One region of the Bradyrhizobium sp. USDA 4473 genome, then DNA from elsewhere that is predicted to be linked to it. Evidence: predicted binding sites of a transcription regulator. Region 1 holds the regulator's gene; each other region holds the start of a gene.

The links. The regulator LexA, encoded in region 1, represses DNA repair genes until DNA is damaged. The targets are predictions, from matches to a motif close to TGTTCNNNNTGTGTTCNG.
Region 2: a site for LexA is predicted at 1,651-1,668, ahead of ruvC (crossover junction endodeoxyribonuclease RuvC). Genes of this name have one in related genera too.
Region 3: a site for LexA is predicted at 1,705-1,722, ahead of ACVW17_RS33430 (ImuA family protein). Genes of this name have one in related genera too.
Region 4: a site for LexA is predicted at 2,094-2,111, ahead of ACVW17_RS04985 (DNA recombination protein RmuC). Genes of this name have one in related genera too.

What each region holds. Positions count from the first base shown of each region.
Region 1 is NZ_JBSSGE010000001.1:5,592,682-5,596,551, reverse strand. Features, by position in the region: gene ACVW17_RS26410 (HAD family hydrolase) at 1-230, shown strand, start outside; gene ACVW17_RS26405 (molybdopterin molybdotransferase MoeA) at 256-1,467, shown strand; gene lexA (transcriptional repressor LexA) at 1,711-2,415, shown strand; gene ACVW17_RS26395 (hypothetical protein) at 2,692-3,120, shown strand; gene ACVW17_RS26390 (hypothetical protein) at 3,278-3,505, shown strand; gene ACVW17_RS26385 (ComEC/Rec2 family competence protein) at 3,502-3,870, opposite strand, start outside.
Region 2 is NZ_JBSSGE010000001.1:2,779,141-2,783,010, forward strand. Features, by position in the region: gene ACVW17_RS13015 (methyl-accepting chemotaxis protein) at 1-514, opposite strand, end outside; gene ACVW17_RS13020 (YebC/PmpR family DNA-binding transcriptional regulator) at 731-1,477, shown strand; gene ruvC (crossover junction endodeoxyribonuclease RuvC) at 1,694-2,221, shown strand; gene ruvA (Holliday junction branch migration protein RuvA) at 2,499-3,116, shown strand; gene ruvB (Holliday junction branch migration DNA helicase RuvB) at 3,113-3,870, shown strand, end outside.
Region 3 is NZ_JBSSGE010000001.1:7,094,671-7,098,540, reverse strand. Features, by position in the region: gene ACVW17_RS33435 (UdgX family uracil-DNA binding protein) at 104-1,537, opposite strand; gene ACVW17_RS33430 (ImuA family protein) at 1,795-2,589, shown strand; partial or broken gene ACVW17_RS33425 (Y-family DNA polymerase) at 2,813-3,870, shown strand, end outside.
Region 4 is NZ_JBSSGE010000001.1:1,064,935-1,068,804, reverse strand. Features, by position in the region: gene ACVW17_RS04995 (AmpG family muropeptide MFS transporter) at 1-325, opposite strand, end outside; gene ACVW17_RS04990 (GIY-YIG nuclease family protein) at 447-746, opposite strand; gene ACVW17_RS04985 (DNA recombination protein RmuC) at 842-2,062, opposite strand; gene def (peptide deformylase) at 2,233-2,760, shown strand; gene fmt (methionyl-tRNA formyltransferase) at 2,798-3,733, shown strand; gene truA (tRNA pseudouridine(38-40) synthase TruA) at 3,733-3,870, shown strand, end outside.

The DNA of each region.
Region 1 (3,870 bases):
TGCTGAGCCATTTCCGCACCGTGTTCCTGTCCTCGAGCATCGGCTATCGGAAACCCGACGCCGCGGCCTACGATCATGTGGTAAAAGCCATCGGCGTGCCGGCGTCGCGGATCCTGTTCTTCGACGACCTGGCCGCCAATATCGAAGGCGCGCGGGCGCGCGGCCTTCATGCCGTCCACGTGACATCGACGGATGACGTGGCAAGGGCGCTGACCGCGCTCGGTATTTGAACCCTGGACTTGAGGAGCTCCGAGCGTGGCCCTGATGCCGGTTGCCGATGCCCTGTCCGCCGTCCTGGCCGGCGCCGAACCGCTGCCGGAGGAGATGGTCGCGCTCGATGCCGCCTATCACCGCACCCTGGCACGCGACCTCGCCGCGCGGCGCACCCAGCCGCCGCAGCCGATGTCGGCGATGGACGGCTATGCGGTGCGCGCCGCCGATGCGGCTGACCTGAAGGCGCGGCTCAAGGTGATCGGCGAAGTCGCCGCCGGCCGGCCGTTCGAGCGCACGGTCGCCTCAGGCGAAGCGGTGCGGATCTTCACCGGCGGCGTGATCCCCGACGGCGCCGACGCCGTCATCATCCAGGAGGACACCGCCGTCGACGGCGACCACATCACGATCACCGAGGCTGCCGCCGTTGGACGGCACATCCGCCCCGCCGGTGTCGACTTCCGCGAGGGTGACGTTCTGCTCGCCGCCGGCAGCCGCCTCTCCGACCGCGCGCTGTCGCTGGCCGCCGCCATGAACCATCCGGAAGTCGCCGTGCATCGCCGGCCGAAGGTCGCGGTGCTGGCGACCGGCGACGAGCTGGTGATGCCGGGCTCGCAGCCCGGACCCGGCCAGATCGTCTATTCCAACGGCTATGCGCTGCGGGCGCTGGCGCGTGCCGAAGGCGCCGAGACCATCGATCTCGGGATTGCCGCCGATACGGTTGAGGCCACCACGGCCGGCATCCGCCGGGCCCGCGACACCGGAGCCGACATCCTGATCACGACCGGCGGCGCCTCGGTCGGTGACCACGACCTGGTCAAGCGGTCGCTGGAGGCCGAGGGCGTCGCGATGGCGTTCTGGCGGATCGCGATGCGGCCCGGCAAGCCGATGATGCATGGCCGGCTCGGGGCGATGCGGGTGATCGGCCTGCCCGGCAATCCGGTGTCGTCCTATGTCTGCGCCTTCCTGTTTCTGGTGCCGTTGATTCGGGCGCTGAGCGGCCGAAAAGCGATTCATCATCGCCGCGCGACCGCTTTGCTCGGCCGCGACCTCGCTGCCAACGACCAGCGCGAGGACTATCTGCGCGCGCGTCTCGAGACGCGCGACGACGGCACGCTGATCGCAACGCCCGTGATGCAGCAGGATTCTTCGCTGCTCGGGAATCTCGCTGCGGCACGGGCACTTCTCGTGCGTCCGCCGTTTGCGCCGGCCGCCGTCGCCGGCAGCGAATGCGAGATCCTGATGCTGCCCGAATAGGGTTTTCTCACCGCGGCGATTGTGCGCCGCCGGGCGTGTTCACCGGAAATTAAGTGGTTGCGGAACACATATCGAACATATAGTGTCCGTTCATGATTTGTTTCGAGTACTGGTGTCTACAATCGGGAGGCCGCCCAGGAGCGCTTGCAGCAAGCACCATGCTCCCTTGGTCAGGCCCGGTCTGCAGATCCCACCGAAGAGTCTCGGAATCGAACGACGCTATCAACCGGGGGAATACTCGAGATGCTCACGCGCAAACAGTACGAACTTCTGCGTTTCATCAATGAACGTCTGAAAGAGGCCGGCGTCCCGCCCTCCTTCGACGAGATGAAGGATGCGCTCGACCTGCGCTCGAAGTCCGGTATCCACCGCCTGATCACTGCGCTGGAGGAGCGCGGCTTCATCCGCCGCCTGCCCAACCGCGCCCGCGCCATCGAAGTCATCAAGCTGCCCGAGCTGTCGGCCGGCGGCGGCAACGGCCGACGCGGCTTCACCCCGAGCGTCATCGAAGGCACCCTCGGCAAGCGCACCTCTACACCGCCGATCGCCGAGGATGACGGCAATCGACCGGTCGCGGTCCCGGTCATGGGCCGGATCGCTGCCGGTACGCCGATCGAGGCGCTGCAGACCCGCAGCCACACCATCAGCGTGCCGCCCGACATGCTCGGCTCCGGCGAGCATTATGCGCTGGAGGTGCGCGGCGACTCGATGGTCGATGCCGGCATTCTCGACGGCGACATGGCGCTGATCCAGCGCAACGACGTCGCCAACACCGGCGACATCGTGGTGGCGCTGATCGACGAGGAGGAAGCGACCCTGAAGCGCTTCCGCCGCCGCGGCGCTTCGATCGCGCTGGAGCCGGCCAACACCGCCTATGAAGTGCGCATCCTGCCGCCGAACCGGGTCCGCATCCAGGGCAAGCTGATCGGGCTCTATCGCAAGTACTGAATTGCAAATAGTTGCGGCGGCGAGGCAAATACTTGCGGCGGCGAGGAACGAGCGACAGATCGGATCGTTCCTTGGAAGATAGCGCGGCATGCGGCCTGCTCGATGCGCTCCGATACCTCTCACGCAGTGTCGCGTGTTTGTGATTGAGGCGGTCTCGGGCGAGTCGTACAATCGCCCAGAAACGAGCTGACACTCGTTCGCTATCGTCCACTCTGGTAGAGGCCCTATGCCTCAAGGAGAGGCACGGGTCGCTACCTCCATTTGAGGAGCCATCCGATGTGTGACTATAGTCTGCACGCCGTGGCATCGCGCCCCGCCATTGTCGGAGAGACGCTGATCACCACGACCTTCCGCGGCACGTCGACCCGCGGCTTTGCGTCGGAGAACGATCCGACTGTCGCGGTCTGCATGCTGCCGGGCACCGAGCTCGCTTTCGCCGAGAACGTTCGCTACGACAGCCGCTGGATCTGGACCAAGACGCTGAATTTCCGCGTCGGCGTGTTCAACGAAGTCGAGCCCGACGTGCCGGATCGCCATCATGATGCGGTCGAATTCCCCGACGGCAGCCATGTGCTGGTGACCCAGCTCGTCGAGGGACAGCGCGTCAGCGTGCTGCAATTGCCGGCACTGCATCCGCCGGTCGCGCAGAAGCCGAAGGTTGTGGAGCGGCGGCCCTCCGCATTTGCGTCGCTGTTTTTGGGTTGAACGCATCGTCGCCGCAGGATGACCCGGCGGCGAGTGACCGAAACGATTTCGAGCGACCCCGGACGTCGGGTTCCGGGGCGCGGCAGGAGATTTCCGTCGGCGGCCGCCTTGGCGCATCATCAGGCGCAGAGGACGTGCACTTACGGAAACCTGCTCGGTGGTCGAAAAGGTCACATGGCAAAAGGCTGGACGCGTCACGGAGCCGGGCCGCTACATGTTCCGGTTCGGCTGGCTGACGGTGACGGCTGACGACCTGAAGGTCTGGCAGCAATTCCCCGAGGCGTCCTTCACCCTCGTCAAGAAGCCCGACGCCGGCCCCGATTCCGACGAATACCATCTCGGCCTGTTCGAATTGCCGGCCGGTCCCTCGCCAGACCCCGGCTAATCCTCACCCTGCAGATCGCTCTCCCCCGGCGTGGCGTCGACGGCCGGCCGTGGCGCGGTGGCGGGGGCGCGGAGCGTCGCCTCGGCCTCGCCGTCGCCGGGAACCGCAGGCGACCATGGCCGGTCGATCCCGCCGGGCTTGACCGCATCGATGGCGTAGCCGTCACTGGTCCGCCGCAGCACCAGCGCGCCGTGACGCCGCAGCCGCTCGGCGTCGACCACCGAGGCCGCGCAGCCCCGCGGCGCCGGCCGGGCGGTGACGATCAGCGCCGCGCGCTCGCAATCATCCACCAGCGCCTCCGGCCGGCTGGCCAGCGCGACGAAGGCGCCGCCGGGCCCCTGGACCACGCAGCCGCTCGGATCGCA
Region 2 (3,870 bases), 2.8 Mb from region 1:
CCAGCAGCGTGGTCTGCCGCGCGATCTGGGCGATCAGGTTGACGACGTTGCCGATCGCGGCCGAGGATTCGCGCAGGCGGTCGACATTGGCGGTGGCCTCGCGCGCCGCGGCCGCGGCGTCGTCGGCGAGCTGGCTCGCGCTGCGTACCTGTTGGCCGATACCCTCGGCGGAACGGGTGAAACGGTCGGCGGCCTCGGAGAAGGTCGTCGCGGTGCTCTGTGCGTCGCTGCTGTGGCCGGTCAGCGCATCGGTGCGGGCGCGGATGGCGGCAAGCTTGGCTGCCGTCGCCTCGGCGCCATCGGCCACCGAGCCTGCGGCGCGCTCGAGCTGGCGGATCATCGCGCCGAGCTCGAGTTCCAGCAGTTCCAGGATCTCCTTCGAGGAATCTCCGGACGAATCTTTGGACGAATCCTGGGCCGAATCAGTCGCGGTCGCGGCTTCAGCCGGAACCTGCGGCGCGACGGCCGGCGCGGCCGGCTCCGGCACTTGCTTGCGAAACAAACCGAACGCCATGGGAGCTCTTTTGCGGGCTATTGGAAAGTTGCGGCGGGACGGGCGCGATCCTCGCATCCGGGCATGAAGTCATGGTTAACAAGTGCCTCATATTCCGGCATGCGGTAGTATTCCTCCGCCGGATGGCCTCGCCGATCCTTTGATTTTGACCGTGAGGGGCCTATAAGGCCGCGTTTTCCATCCCCGTTCAGACCCTAAGCTCCGAAGAGACGTCGCATGGCCGGCCATTCCCAATTCAAGAACATCATGCACCGCAAGGGCCGGCAGGATGCCCAGAAGTCGAAGCTTTTCGGCAAGCTGGCCCGCGAAATCACCGTGGCGGCCAAGCTCGGCACCCCGGACCCGGCGATGAACCCGCGGCTGCGCGCCGCCGTGGTCGCGGCCCGCGCCGAGAACATGCCCAAGGACAATATCGACCGCGCCATCAAGAAGGCCGCCGGCAATGAGGGCGAGAACTATGACGAGATTCGCTACGAGGGCTATGGCCCCGGCGGCGTCGCCGTGATCGTCGAGGCGCTGACCGACAACCGCAACCGCGCCGCCTCCGACATCCGCTCGTTCTTTACCAAGTCGGGCGGCAATCTCGGCGAAACCGGCTCGGTCGCCTTCATGTTCGACCGCACCGGCATCATCGAATACGACGCCAAGGTCGCCTCCGACGACGCCATGCTGGATGCCGCGATCGAGGCCGGCGCCGACGACGTGGTCTCCAGCGAGGCCGGCCACGAGGTCTACGCCTCGCAGGACTCTTTCCGCGACGTGGCAAAAGCGCTGGAAGCCAAGTTCGGCGAGCCGCGCAAGGCGGCGCTGACGTGGAAGCCGCAGAACACCGTCGCGGTCGACGACGAGACCGGCGAGAAGCTGCTGAAGCTGATGGACCTGCTCAACGAGCACGACGACGTCCAGAACGTGTACGCCAATTTCGAGGTGTCCGACGCGCTGCTCGCGAAGATGGGCGGCTGAGGCCGCTTTCTCCGCTGTCGTCGCCCGGCCTCGACCGGGCGATCCAGTATTCCAGAGGCCGTAGTACTTGAGCCGATAAGCCGCGGCGTACTGGATCCCCCCTTTCGCGGGGGATGACGAGCAGAGGCGGAATGATCAGCGGGCCGGCCGCGACAGAGCCGGGGATGGACCGCCGTTTGTGTTTCGTTCTCGCAGGCCAGGCGGTATCACTACCGCATGACAGCGCAGCCGATTCGCTCTCCCGTCCGCATCATCGGTATCGATCCCGGCCTCCGCCGCACCGGCTGGGGCGTGATCGAGACCGAAGGCAACCGTCTGGTCTATGTCGGCTGCGGCTCGGTCGAGCCGCCGGACGATCTGCCGCTGGCGAGCCGTCTGCTGGCGATCCATGAGGGGCTCGCCGCCGTGCTCGGCGACTTCAGGCCGGCGGAGGCCGCGGTCGAGCAGACCTTCGTCAACAAGGACGGCGTCGCCACGCTGAAGCTCGGCCAGGCGCGCGGCGTCGCCATGCTGGCGCCCGCAATGTTCGGTATCTCGGTCGCCGAATACGCGCCGAACCAGGTCAAGAAGACCGTGGTCGGCGCCGGCCACGCCGAGAAGAACCAGATCCAGGTGATGCTGAAGATCCTGCTGCCGAAGGCCGAGCCGCGATCCGCCGATGCCGCCGACGCGCTCGCGATCGCGATCACCCACGCCCATCACCGCCAGAGCACCGCGCTGCGGCTCAGGGTGGCGAACCTATGATCCTGCAATGTGAGGAGGGCACGCTGTTCAGGCTCCCTCCCCCCTTGCGGGGGAAGGTTGGGGAGAGGGGTAAGCCCGGCGCTCCGACCAGTGATGTGCGACGACGATGTATCAATGAAGTTCGCGAGCCAATTGAGCGCGGTGCAAACGTTGTTCGCGCGAAGCGTCGGACAACGGAGCCAGCGGCACCCCTCTCCCTAACCCTCCCCCGCAAGGGGGGAGGGAACCCGTCCGCCGGTGCGTCCCTTACCGACGGATGCGAAAGCGGGGGCGTGCGATGATCGGCAAGCTGAAGGGGCTGATCGATTCCTACGGCGAGGACTACGTGATCCTCGACGTCGGCGGCGTCGGCTATCAGGTGCATTGCGCGAGCCGCACGCTGCAGGCATTGCCGTCGCCGGGTGGCGCGGCGGTGCTGTCGATCGAGACCTATGTCCGCGAGGACGCGATCAAGCTGTTCGGCTTTCGGTCAGATCACGAGCGCGAATGGTTTCGCCTGCTGCAGACCGTGCAGGGCGTCGGCGCCAAGGTCGCGCTTGCGGTGCTCGGCACGCTGCCGCCGACCGACCTCGCCAACGCCATCGCGCTGCGCGACAGGGCGGCGGTGGCGCGCACCCCGGGGGTCGGGCCGAAGGTCGCCGAGCGCATCGTCAGCGAATTGAAGGACAAGGCGCCGGGCTTTGCCGATGTCGATCCCGCGGTGGTGCAGCTGTCAGGCGCGATCGACAACAACCGCGCGCCGCGCCCGGTGACGGATGCGATCTCCGCGCTGGTCAATCTCGGATACGGCCAGCCGCAGGCCGCCGCCGCCATCGCCGCCGCCTCGCGCAGCGCCGGCGAGAAAGCCGAGACCGCGCAGCTGATCCGGCTGGGCTTGAAGGAATTGTCGAAGTGAACCCGCCCTCGCGCATGGTCTCGCCTGAACGCCGCTCCGACGATGTCGGCGACACCGCGCTGCGTCCGCAGTCGCTGACCGAGTTCGTCGGGCAGGCGCAGGCGCGCAAGAATCTCTCGATCTTCATCGAGGCCGCCAAGAAGCGCGGCGAGGCGCTCGATCACGTGCTGTTCGTCGGTCCCCCCGGCCTCGGCAAGACCACGCTGGCGCAGATCGTGGCGCGCGAGCTCGGTGTCGGCTTCCGCGCCACCTCGGGCCCGGTGATCGCGAAAGCCGGCGATCTCGCGGCGCTGCTCACCAATCTCGAAGAGCGCGACGTGCTGTTCATCGACGAGATCCATCGTCTCAGCCCGGCGGTCGAGGAAGTGCTCTATCCGGCTATGGAGGATTTTCAGCTCGACCTGATCATCGGCGAAGGCCCCGCGGCGCGCTCGGTCAAGATCGAGCTGTCGAAATTCACCCTGGTCGGCGCGACGACCCGCGCCGGCCTGCTCACCAATCCCTTGCGCGACCGCTTCGGCATTCCGATCCGGCTCAATTTCTACACCGTTGAGGAGCTGGAGAAGATCGTCACCCGCGGCGCCCGCGTGCTCAACATCGGCATGAGCCCCGATGGCGCCAACGAGATCGCGCGCCGCGCCCGCGGCACGCCGCGCATCGCCGGCCGCCTGCTGCGCCGGGTGCGCGATTTCGCCTCCGCTGCCGACGCCGATTCCGTCGATCGCGGCATCGCCGATCGCGCGCTGAGCGCGCT
Region 3 (3,870 bases), 1.5 Mb from region 1:
GCGGAACATGTCACAGTACCACGGATCAATTAAAGGTTGTAGGTATTTGTTTGCAGCTTAGAACAATTTCACGTTGAAGTGTGGTTCCACAAACCGGTGGAACTCAGGCCGCGCGGGCCGAATTGCGCAACCGTTCCGCGGCGATTTTCAGGTCGCCGATAAAGCGCTGATATTCCAGCGCCTTGGCTTTCTCGTCGGGCAATCGCAACAGATAGGACGGGTGCACGGTGACGAGCACCTTGGTGGCGTCGTGGTTAATCAGATGGCCGCGGTTCTTGTTGATCGGCGTGATCTTGCCGAGCACGCTTTGCGCTGCGGTGGCGCCGAGCGCAACCACGAGTTCCGGCTTGATGGCGGCGAGCTCGCGCTCATACCACTGACGGCAGGCGCGGATCTCCGGCGTGTTCGGCTTCTGGTGCAGCCGGATCTTGCCGCGCGGCACGAACTTGAAGTGCTTCACCGCATTGGTGATGTAGACCTTGCGGCGATCGATGCCGGCTTCCCCGAGCGCGCGATCGAGCAACTGCCCGGCCGGTCCGACGAAGGGGTGGCCGGCGAGATCCTCCTTGTCGCCGGGCTGCTCGCCGACCAGCATCAGCGTTGCGCTTTGCGGTCCTTCGCCGAACACGGTTTGCGTCGCATCCTTCCACAGCGGGCAGGCGCGGCAGGCGGCGGCCTCGTCGCGCAAGGCGGCAATCGTGTCGTGGGCCTGTTTGTTTGCAGTCGGCTTGCGAGGCATCGGCTGATCCTGAGGCTGCTGCGGCTCGGCCGCCCTGCGTGCGACGAAGGGGCCGCTGGTCATGCGCATGGCGTCTTCGATCAGCGGCTTAATGATCGAATCCTCCGGCAGGTTCCTCCAATTGGCCTGCGGCATCTCCATCACTTTCAGCCGCGCCGGATTGGAGAAGCTGTTGTCATGACGCCGCCAGGCCTCCTCGAGCCGGTCCTCGCTCGGCACCTCGGATTTGGCGACGCCCGGCGTGATCGAGATCGCGTGCCCGTCCCAATGGGCGCAGACGTCGGGCGTGAGGATCGACCACGGCATGTCGGCGAAACGGCCGGCGAAGAAAGGCGCGGCGAGCTCGACGACGTGATGCTCCGGCTCGAACCAGGCGACGTAATGCGCCGTCCGCTCGCGGCCGATCTCGCGAAAGCGGAGCTGCGCGTGCATCCGGTCGATGTCGCGATAGACCGCGCGCGCCATCGCGTGGACCTCGGCGACGTCGGGATCGGCGGTCGCGCCGAGCAGATCGTGGTGGCTGCGCAGCCGCCACAGCAGGCGATAGAGCAGGGCGAAGCGCCGATCGTCGCGATGCAGGATCGCGGCCTTTGCGAGCTCGACGAATTTGGCCGACACGCTGAACTGCGCCTGCGGCGTGTCAGGCCATTCATTCGCGCAGGCGGCCGACGACAATTCGTCGTCGCGGCGTATGGTCCATGTGACCTCAGCGGGCTGCACGTCATGTGTCGCCAGGCGCCGCGCGGCCTTGCGCCAGCCCTCGAAATCGGTGTCGTTGTCGAGCACGATGATACGCATGCGATTGCTCCATTTCCGTCACGCCGCCATTTTCGGGGCCTTCCGCGCCCGACGTTGCGAGCGATCCGGCTGCGGCCGCTGTTCGGCTGCTGAATCCCATTGATTCCACTGATGAATCGATGGGCTCACCAATCCGATTGACTCCGCGGGCCCTGTTAGCTTTATATTAGAACATATCATGAACAAATGGGCCAGTCCCTGGTTCTCTGTTCAGATCAGTGACGGCCTCAAATTTTGGTTGGGAAGGAGCGGCGCATATGAATGGCGCACGCATGGGTACGCTTGCGTCTCTGCGCGGCAGCATCGCGCGCATCGAGGCGGCATCGGAGGCGGCGATGCCGAACCGCGTCGCGCTCGGCCACACGAGCGCGGACGCGATGTTGCGCGGCGGGCTTGCGCCGGCCGCGCTGCACGAGGTGTTCGCCGCCGGCCATCAAAGCGGTGCTGCGACCGGCTTCATCGCGGGGCTTGCCGGACGCGTGTCGACGCGCAAGCCCCTGGTCTGGGTGCGGCAGGATTTTTCCGATCGCGAGAACGGCGCGCTGTCGATGCGCGGCCTTGCCGAGCTCGGCCTCGATCCGCGCCTTCTGGTCACGGTGCGTGCCGCCGATGTCGACGGCGCCCTGCGCACCGCGGCCGATGCGCTGGCCTGCGATGCGCTCGGCGCGGTCGTGCTCGAAATCTGGGGCCAGGCGCGCCAGCTCGATCTCGTCGCCAGCCGCAAGCTGACTTTGGCCGCGCAAGCCTCCGGCGTCACCGCGCTGGTGCTGCGGATCGCGGCGACGCCAATCCCCTCGACCGCGGAGACGCGCTGGATCGTGCGCGCGGCGCATTCGCCGCCCGGCCACGCCGCAAGCGCCTGGGGCGCGCCGCGCGTCGAGGCCGAACTGGTGCGCAACCGTCATGGCCCGGTCGGGCGATGGATCATGGAATGGAAATGTGATGAGTGCCAATTCAGCGAACCGTCGGCGTATCCTCAGCCTGTGGCTGCCACGCCTGCCCATCGACCGCATCAAGCGCAAGCTCGCGCAGGACATCGCCTCGCGAGCTGAGCTGGTTGCAAGCGAGCTGAGCCGATCTTCAAGTGAGGTGAGCACATTGGAAGGGCTCTCTCCCCCCTTGCGAGGTCCGAAGCTCGCTCTCGAAGTTGGAGAGAGGGGTAGCCACGAGCACCGCCCGTGGGGCTCACCCCTCTCCCTCACCCTCCCCCGCAAGGGGGGAGGGAACCCATCCGCTCATGCGTCCCTTACGAACGAGGCGAAACAAGCGGACCTCCCCAGCGTCGTCGTCGCAAAAGACCACAACGCCATCCTGCTGCATGCGATCGACGAGGCCGCGGTGCGCGCCGGGCTGTCGGTCGGGCTGCCGCTCGCCAATGCGCGGGCGATCTGCCCGGAGCTCACGGTCTATGATGCCGATCCGGCCGCCGATCTGAAGACGCTGAACGACATCGCCGACTGGTGCGACCGCTTCACGCCGCTGGTCGCGCTCGACGCGCCATACGGCCTGTTCCTCGACATCACCGGCTGTGCGCATCTGTTCGGCGGCGAGCGGGCGCTGCTGCAAATCGTGACTCATGCGCTGAGCCGGCGCGGCTTTGCCGTCAGTGCCGCGATTGCCGGCACCTCGATCGCGGCGCGCACGCTGACGCGTCACGCCTCGGGCAAGATTGTCGCCGATGGCGAGGAGGCGCAAGCGGTCGGCCCGCTGCCGGTGTCGGCGCTCGGTGCCGATGCCGCTGTGACCACCGGTCTGCGCCGCGCCGGGTTGAAGACCATCGGCGATGTCGCCGCGCGCGCGCCGCACGAGATCTCGGCGCGGTTCGGCGCCGCCTTCACCACCTTGCTCGGCCACGCGCTCGGGCGGGGCGATGCCCCGATCAGCCCGCGCAAGCCGCCGCCCGATTACATCGTCGAGAAGCGTTTCCCGGAGCCGATCGCGACCGACACCGTGATCGCACTGACGCTGCAAAACCTCGCCAAGATGCTGGTTGCGGCGATGGACAGGCAAGGCAAGGGCGCGCGGCAGCTGGAGGCGAGCTTCTTCCGCACCGACGGTGCGGTGCGCACGATCATGGTCGAGACCGGGCGGCCGGTGACGCGGCCGGAGATGATCGACCGCCTGTTCCGCGAGCGGCTCGATGCGCTCAACGATCCGCTCGATCCCGGCTTCGGCTTCGATCTCATTCGTCTTGCCGCCGGGCGTACCGAGATCGTGGTGCAGCAGCAGCGCGATCTCGACGCGACCGTGCACGACAATGACGAGCTCTCGGCGCTGATCGACCGCATCGCCGCCCGCATCGGGGGGAAACGCGTCGTCGTGCATCTGCCGCT
Region 4 (3,870 bases), 4.5 Mb from region 1:
AGAACAGCAGCCAGCCGCGGCGGCGTCCGAACACTTTCGTGAACAGCGGCACGTGCAGCGCGTCGACCAGCGGCGCCCAGAGGAATTTCAGCGTGTAGGGCGTGCCGATCAGCGCCAGCAGCCCGATGGTGCCGAGATCGACCCCGGCCTCCTTCATCCACACCTGCAGCGTCGAGCCCGACAATGCCAGCGGCAGCCCCGAGGAGAAGCCGAGCAGCAGCACGATCAGCACCCGCGGCTGCAGATACACCGCAAAACTGTCGCGCCAGGAGGTGGCGGGAGGGGTGGTTTTTTCCGGCATGGCTGTGGCGTCGGGGGCGGTCATCTATCCCATCGTGAGGTCATCGTCCGCGAAGGCGGACGATCCAGTACTCCGTGACGATTCCGTCCAGCCACCGTCGTCCCGGCGTACTGGATGCCCCGCCTTCGCGGGGCATGACGCATAGTTAGACACCTGCAATTCCCGGATACAAGTCTTCCCAATTTGGGTTGTGCTGTTCGATCAGACGAACCTTCCAGGCTCGATTCCACTTCTTCAACCGCTTCTCGCGCTTGATCGCGTTATCAGGATCATCGAACTGCTCGAAGTAGACAAGCTTCACCACATCGTATTTCTCGGTGAAGCTCTTGATGAGTTTCAGCTTGTGCTCGCCCACGCGGCGAGTGAGGTTATTTGTCACACCGATATAGAGCGTGCCGCCGATGTGGCTGGGGAGGATGTAGACGTAGTAGCTGCGTCGCCCCAAACTGCCGCCTCTGGGATACTGGATCGCCCGGTCGAGGCCGGGCGATGACACCGATTGGATGGCGCGAGCGCGCCAAGCAACTTCTAAAACTACAATCACTCCCCCGCCTGCAGCTTGCGCGGGCTGGGGAACAGGTCGGCGGCGGCGGGCTTGACGAAGCGGGGGACCTCGATCGGGGTCTCGGCCTTGCTGAAGTCGAGTTCCTCGATGCGGCCGGCGCGTTTCTCGATCTTGTCGGCGGAGATCAGGATCTGCCTGACGTCCTCGTTGACCTGGCCGAAGTGATTTTGCAGCTTGAGCACGCGATCGCGCAGCCGGCCGAGATCATCGCCGAGGTGCATCACCTCGTTGCGGATCTGGTCGGCGGCGTCGCGGATGCGGGCGTCCTTCAGGATCTGCTGCATCACCTGGATCGCCAGCATCAACAGCGACGGCGACACCAGCACGACGCGGGCGCGATAGGCCTTCTGGACCACGTCGTCGAAGCCGTCATGGATCTCGGCATAGACCGATTCCGACGGCACGAACATCAGCGCGGTGTCCTGGGTCTCGCCCGGGATCAGGTATTTCTCCGCGATGTCGCTGACATGCTTGAGCACGTCGGCGCGCAGCCGCTGGCAGGCCGATTTGCGTTCCTCGTCGCTGCGCGCATCGTGCAGCGCAGTCATCGCCTCCAGCGGAAATTTGGCGTCGATGCAGAGCGGGCGCTGGTCGGGCAGGAACACGACGCAATCCGGCCGCTTGCCCGACGTCAGCGTGTACTGGAACTCGAACGAGCCCTTCGGCATGCCATCCTGGACGATCGCCTCCATCCGCGCCTGGCCGAACGCACCGCGCGATTGCTTGTTGGCGAGCACGTCGCGCAAGGTCGTGACCTGGGTGGTGAGCTCGTTGAGGTTCTTGTGGGCGTGGTCGATGATGCCGAGCCGCTCATGCAGCACGCGCAGCGAATCCATGGTGTTGCGGGTCGATTGTTCCATCGACTGGCCGACCCGGTGGGTCACCGAATCCAGCCGCTCGTTGACGGCGCGGGCCATCTCGGCCTGGCGCCCGGCGAGCGCCTGCGCGAAGGCATCGACCTTGGCGTCGACCCGCCCGGAGGATTCGCTCTGGGCGCGCAGCATGTCGGCAAGCCGCTCCTCCAGCTCGTCGGCGCGGATGGCCTGGGCCATCGCCAGTTCCGCGCCACGCCGGCTGGCGCGGGCGATCACCACGGCGATGGCGAACAGCAGGATCAGCGTCAGCGCGCCAAGCCCGATCAGCGCGTCGGAGACGCGGACCGGAAGGTCGCCAAACATGAGAAGAATCTCGTTCATGCCAGCCGTTGTAGCCGATTCGCGGCCGCATGCGAACGAAGAGGGAACATTTATGGTAAATGCTTTCCTAATTTTCTTGGTTAATCAGGCGTGAAGAATCGTGGTTAAGGCTGTCTTAACGGGTTCCTGAACGCATTGACCGCATCAGGCCCGCGGCTTAAATCGCCGCCATGGCATTACGAGAAATCATCATCCTGCCGGACAAGCAGTTGCGGCTGGTGTCGAAACCGATCGAGAAGGTGACGCCGGAGATCCGCAAGCTCGCCGACGACATGCTCGAGACCATGTATGACGCGCCCGGCATCGGGCTCGCGGCGATCCAGGTCGCGCAGCCGTTGCGGCTGATCACCATGGACCTCGCCAAGCGCGACGAGAACGGCGAGACCACGCCGCAGCCGCGGGTGTTCATCAATCCGGAGATCATTTCGCATTCGGACGAGCTGTCGGTCTACGAAGAGGGCTGCCTGTCGATCCCCGAATATTACGAGGAGGTCGAGCGCCCGGCGCGGGTGCGCCTGCGCTTCACCGACCTCGACGGCAAGCTGCATGAGGAGGATGCCGAGGGGCTCTACGCCACCTGCATCCAGCACGAGATCGACCATCTCAACGGCGTGCTGTTCGTGGATTATCTGTCGAAGCTGAAGCGCGACCGCGTCTTCAAGAAATTCGAGAAGGCCGCCAAGCGCGCGGCGGAGTAGGCGCGCTCTCCGCTGTCACGCCCGGAAGACCTGATCCATGCCTCTCCGCCTGATCTTCATGGGCACGCCCGATTTCGCGGTGCCGACGCTGCTGGAGCTCGTGGCCCATGGCCATGAAGTTGTGGCGGTCTACACCCGTGCGCCGAAGCCCGGTGGTCGCCGCGGCCTGCAATTGCAGCCGACACCGGTCGAGCAGGAGGCGCGCCGGCTCGGCATATCGGTGCTGACGCCGAAGACGCTGAAGACAGACGAAGCGCTCGCGGAGTTTCGCGCCCATGACGCGGATGCCGCCGTCGTCGTCGCCTACGGCATGATCCTGCCGCAAGCGATCCTCGACGCGCCCAGGCTCGGCTGCTTCAACCTGCACGCTTCGCTCTTGCCGCGCTGGCGCGGCGCCGCGCCGATCAACCGCGCCATCATGGCCGGTGATGCCGAGAGCGGCGTGATGGTGATGAAGATGGATGTCGGCCTCGACACCGGCGACATCGCGATGGCCGAGCGTCTCGCCGTCACGGACAGCATGACGGCGTCCGACCTGCACGACGCGCTGGCGCCGCTCGGCGCCGACCTGATGGTGCGTGCGATGGCCGGGCTCGAGCGCGGCGGGTTGCAGTTGACCAGGCAAAGCGCCGACGGCGTCACCTACGCCGCCAAGATCGAGAAGGCCGAGGCGCGGATCGACTGGACGCAGCCGGCGCACGCGGTGCTGCGGCACATTCACGGGCTGTCGCCGTTCCCCGGCGCCTGGTGCGAGCTTTCAGGCGAAGGCGAGCCGGTGCGGCTGAAGATCCTGCGCTGCGAGCTGGCCATGGGTTCGGGCCAACCGGGCGATGTGCTCGACGACACCTTCGCGATCGCCTGCGGCGCCGGCGCGATCCGGATCCTCGAATTGCAGCGCGCCGGCAAGACGCCGACCAAGGCGGCGGATTTTTTGCGCGGCACGCCGCTGAAGCCGCCGGCGCGGCTCAACTGATGCCCCGCTACAAGCTCACCATCGAATATGACGGCACGCCGTTCTCCGGCTGGCAGATCCAGGACACCGCGCCGACCGTGCAGGGCGCGCTGGAGGCCGCGGTCAAGGCGATCTGCGGCGAGGACGTGCGGGTCCAT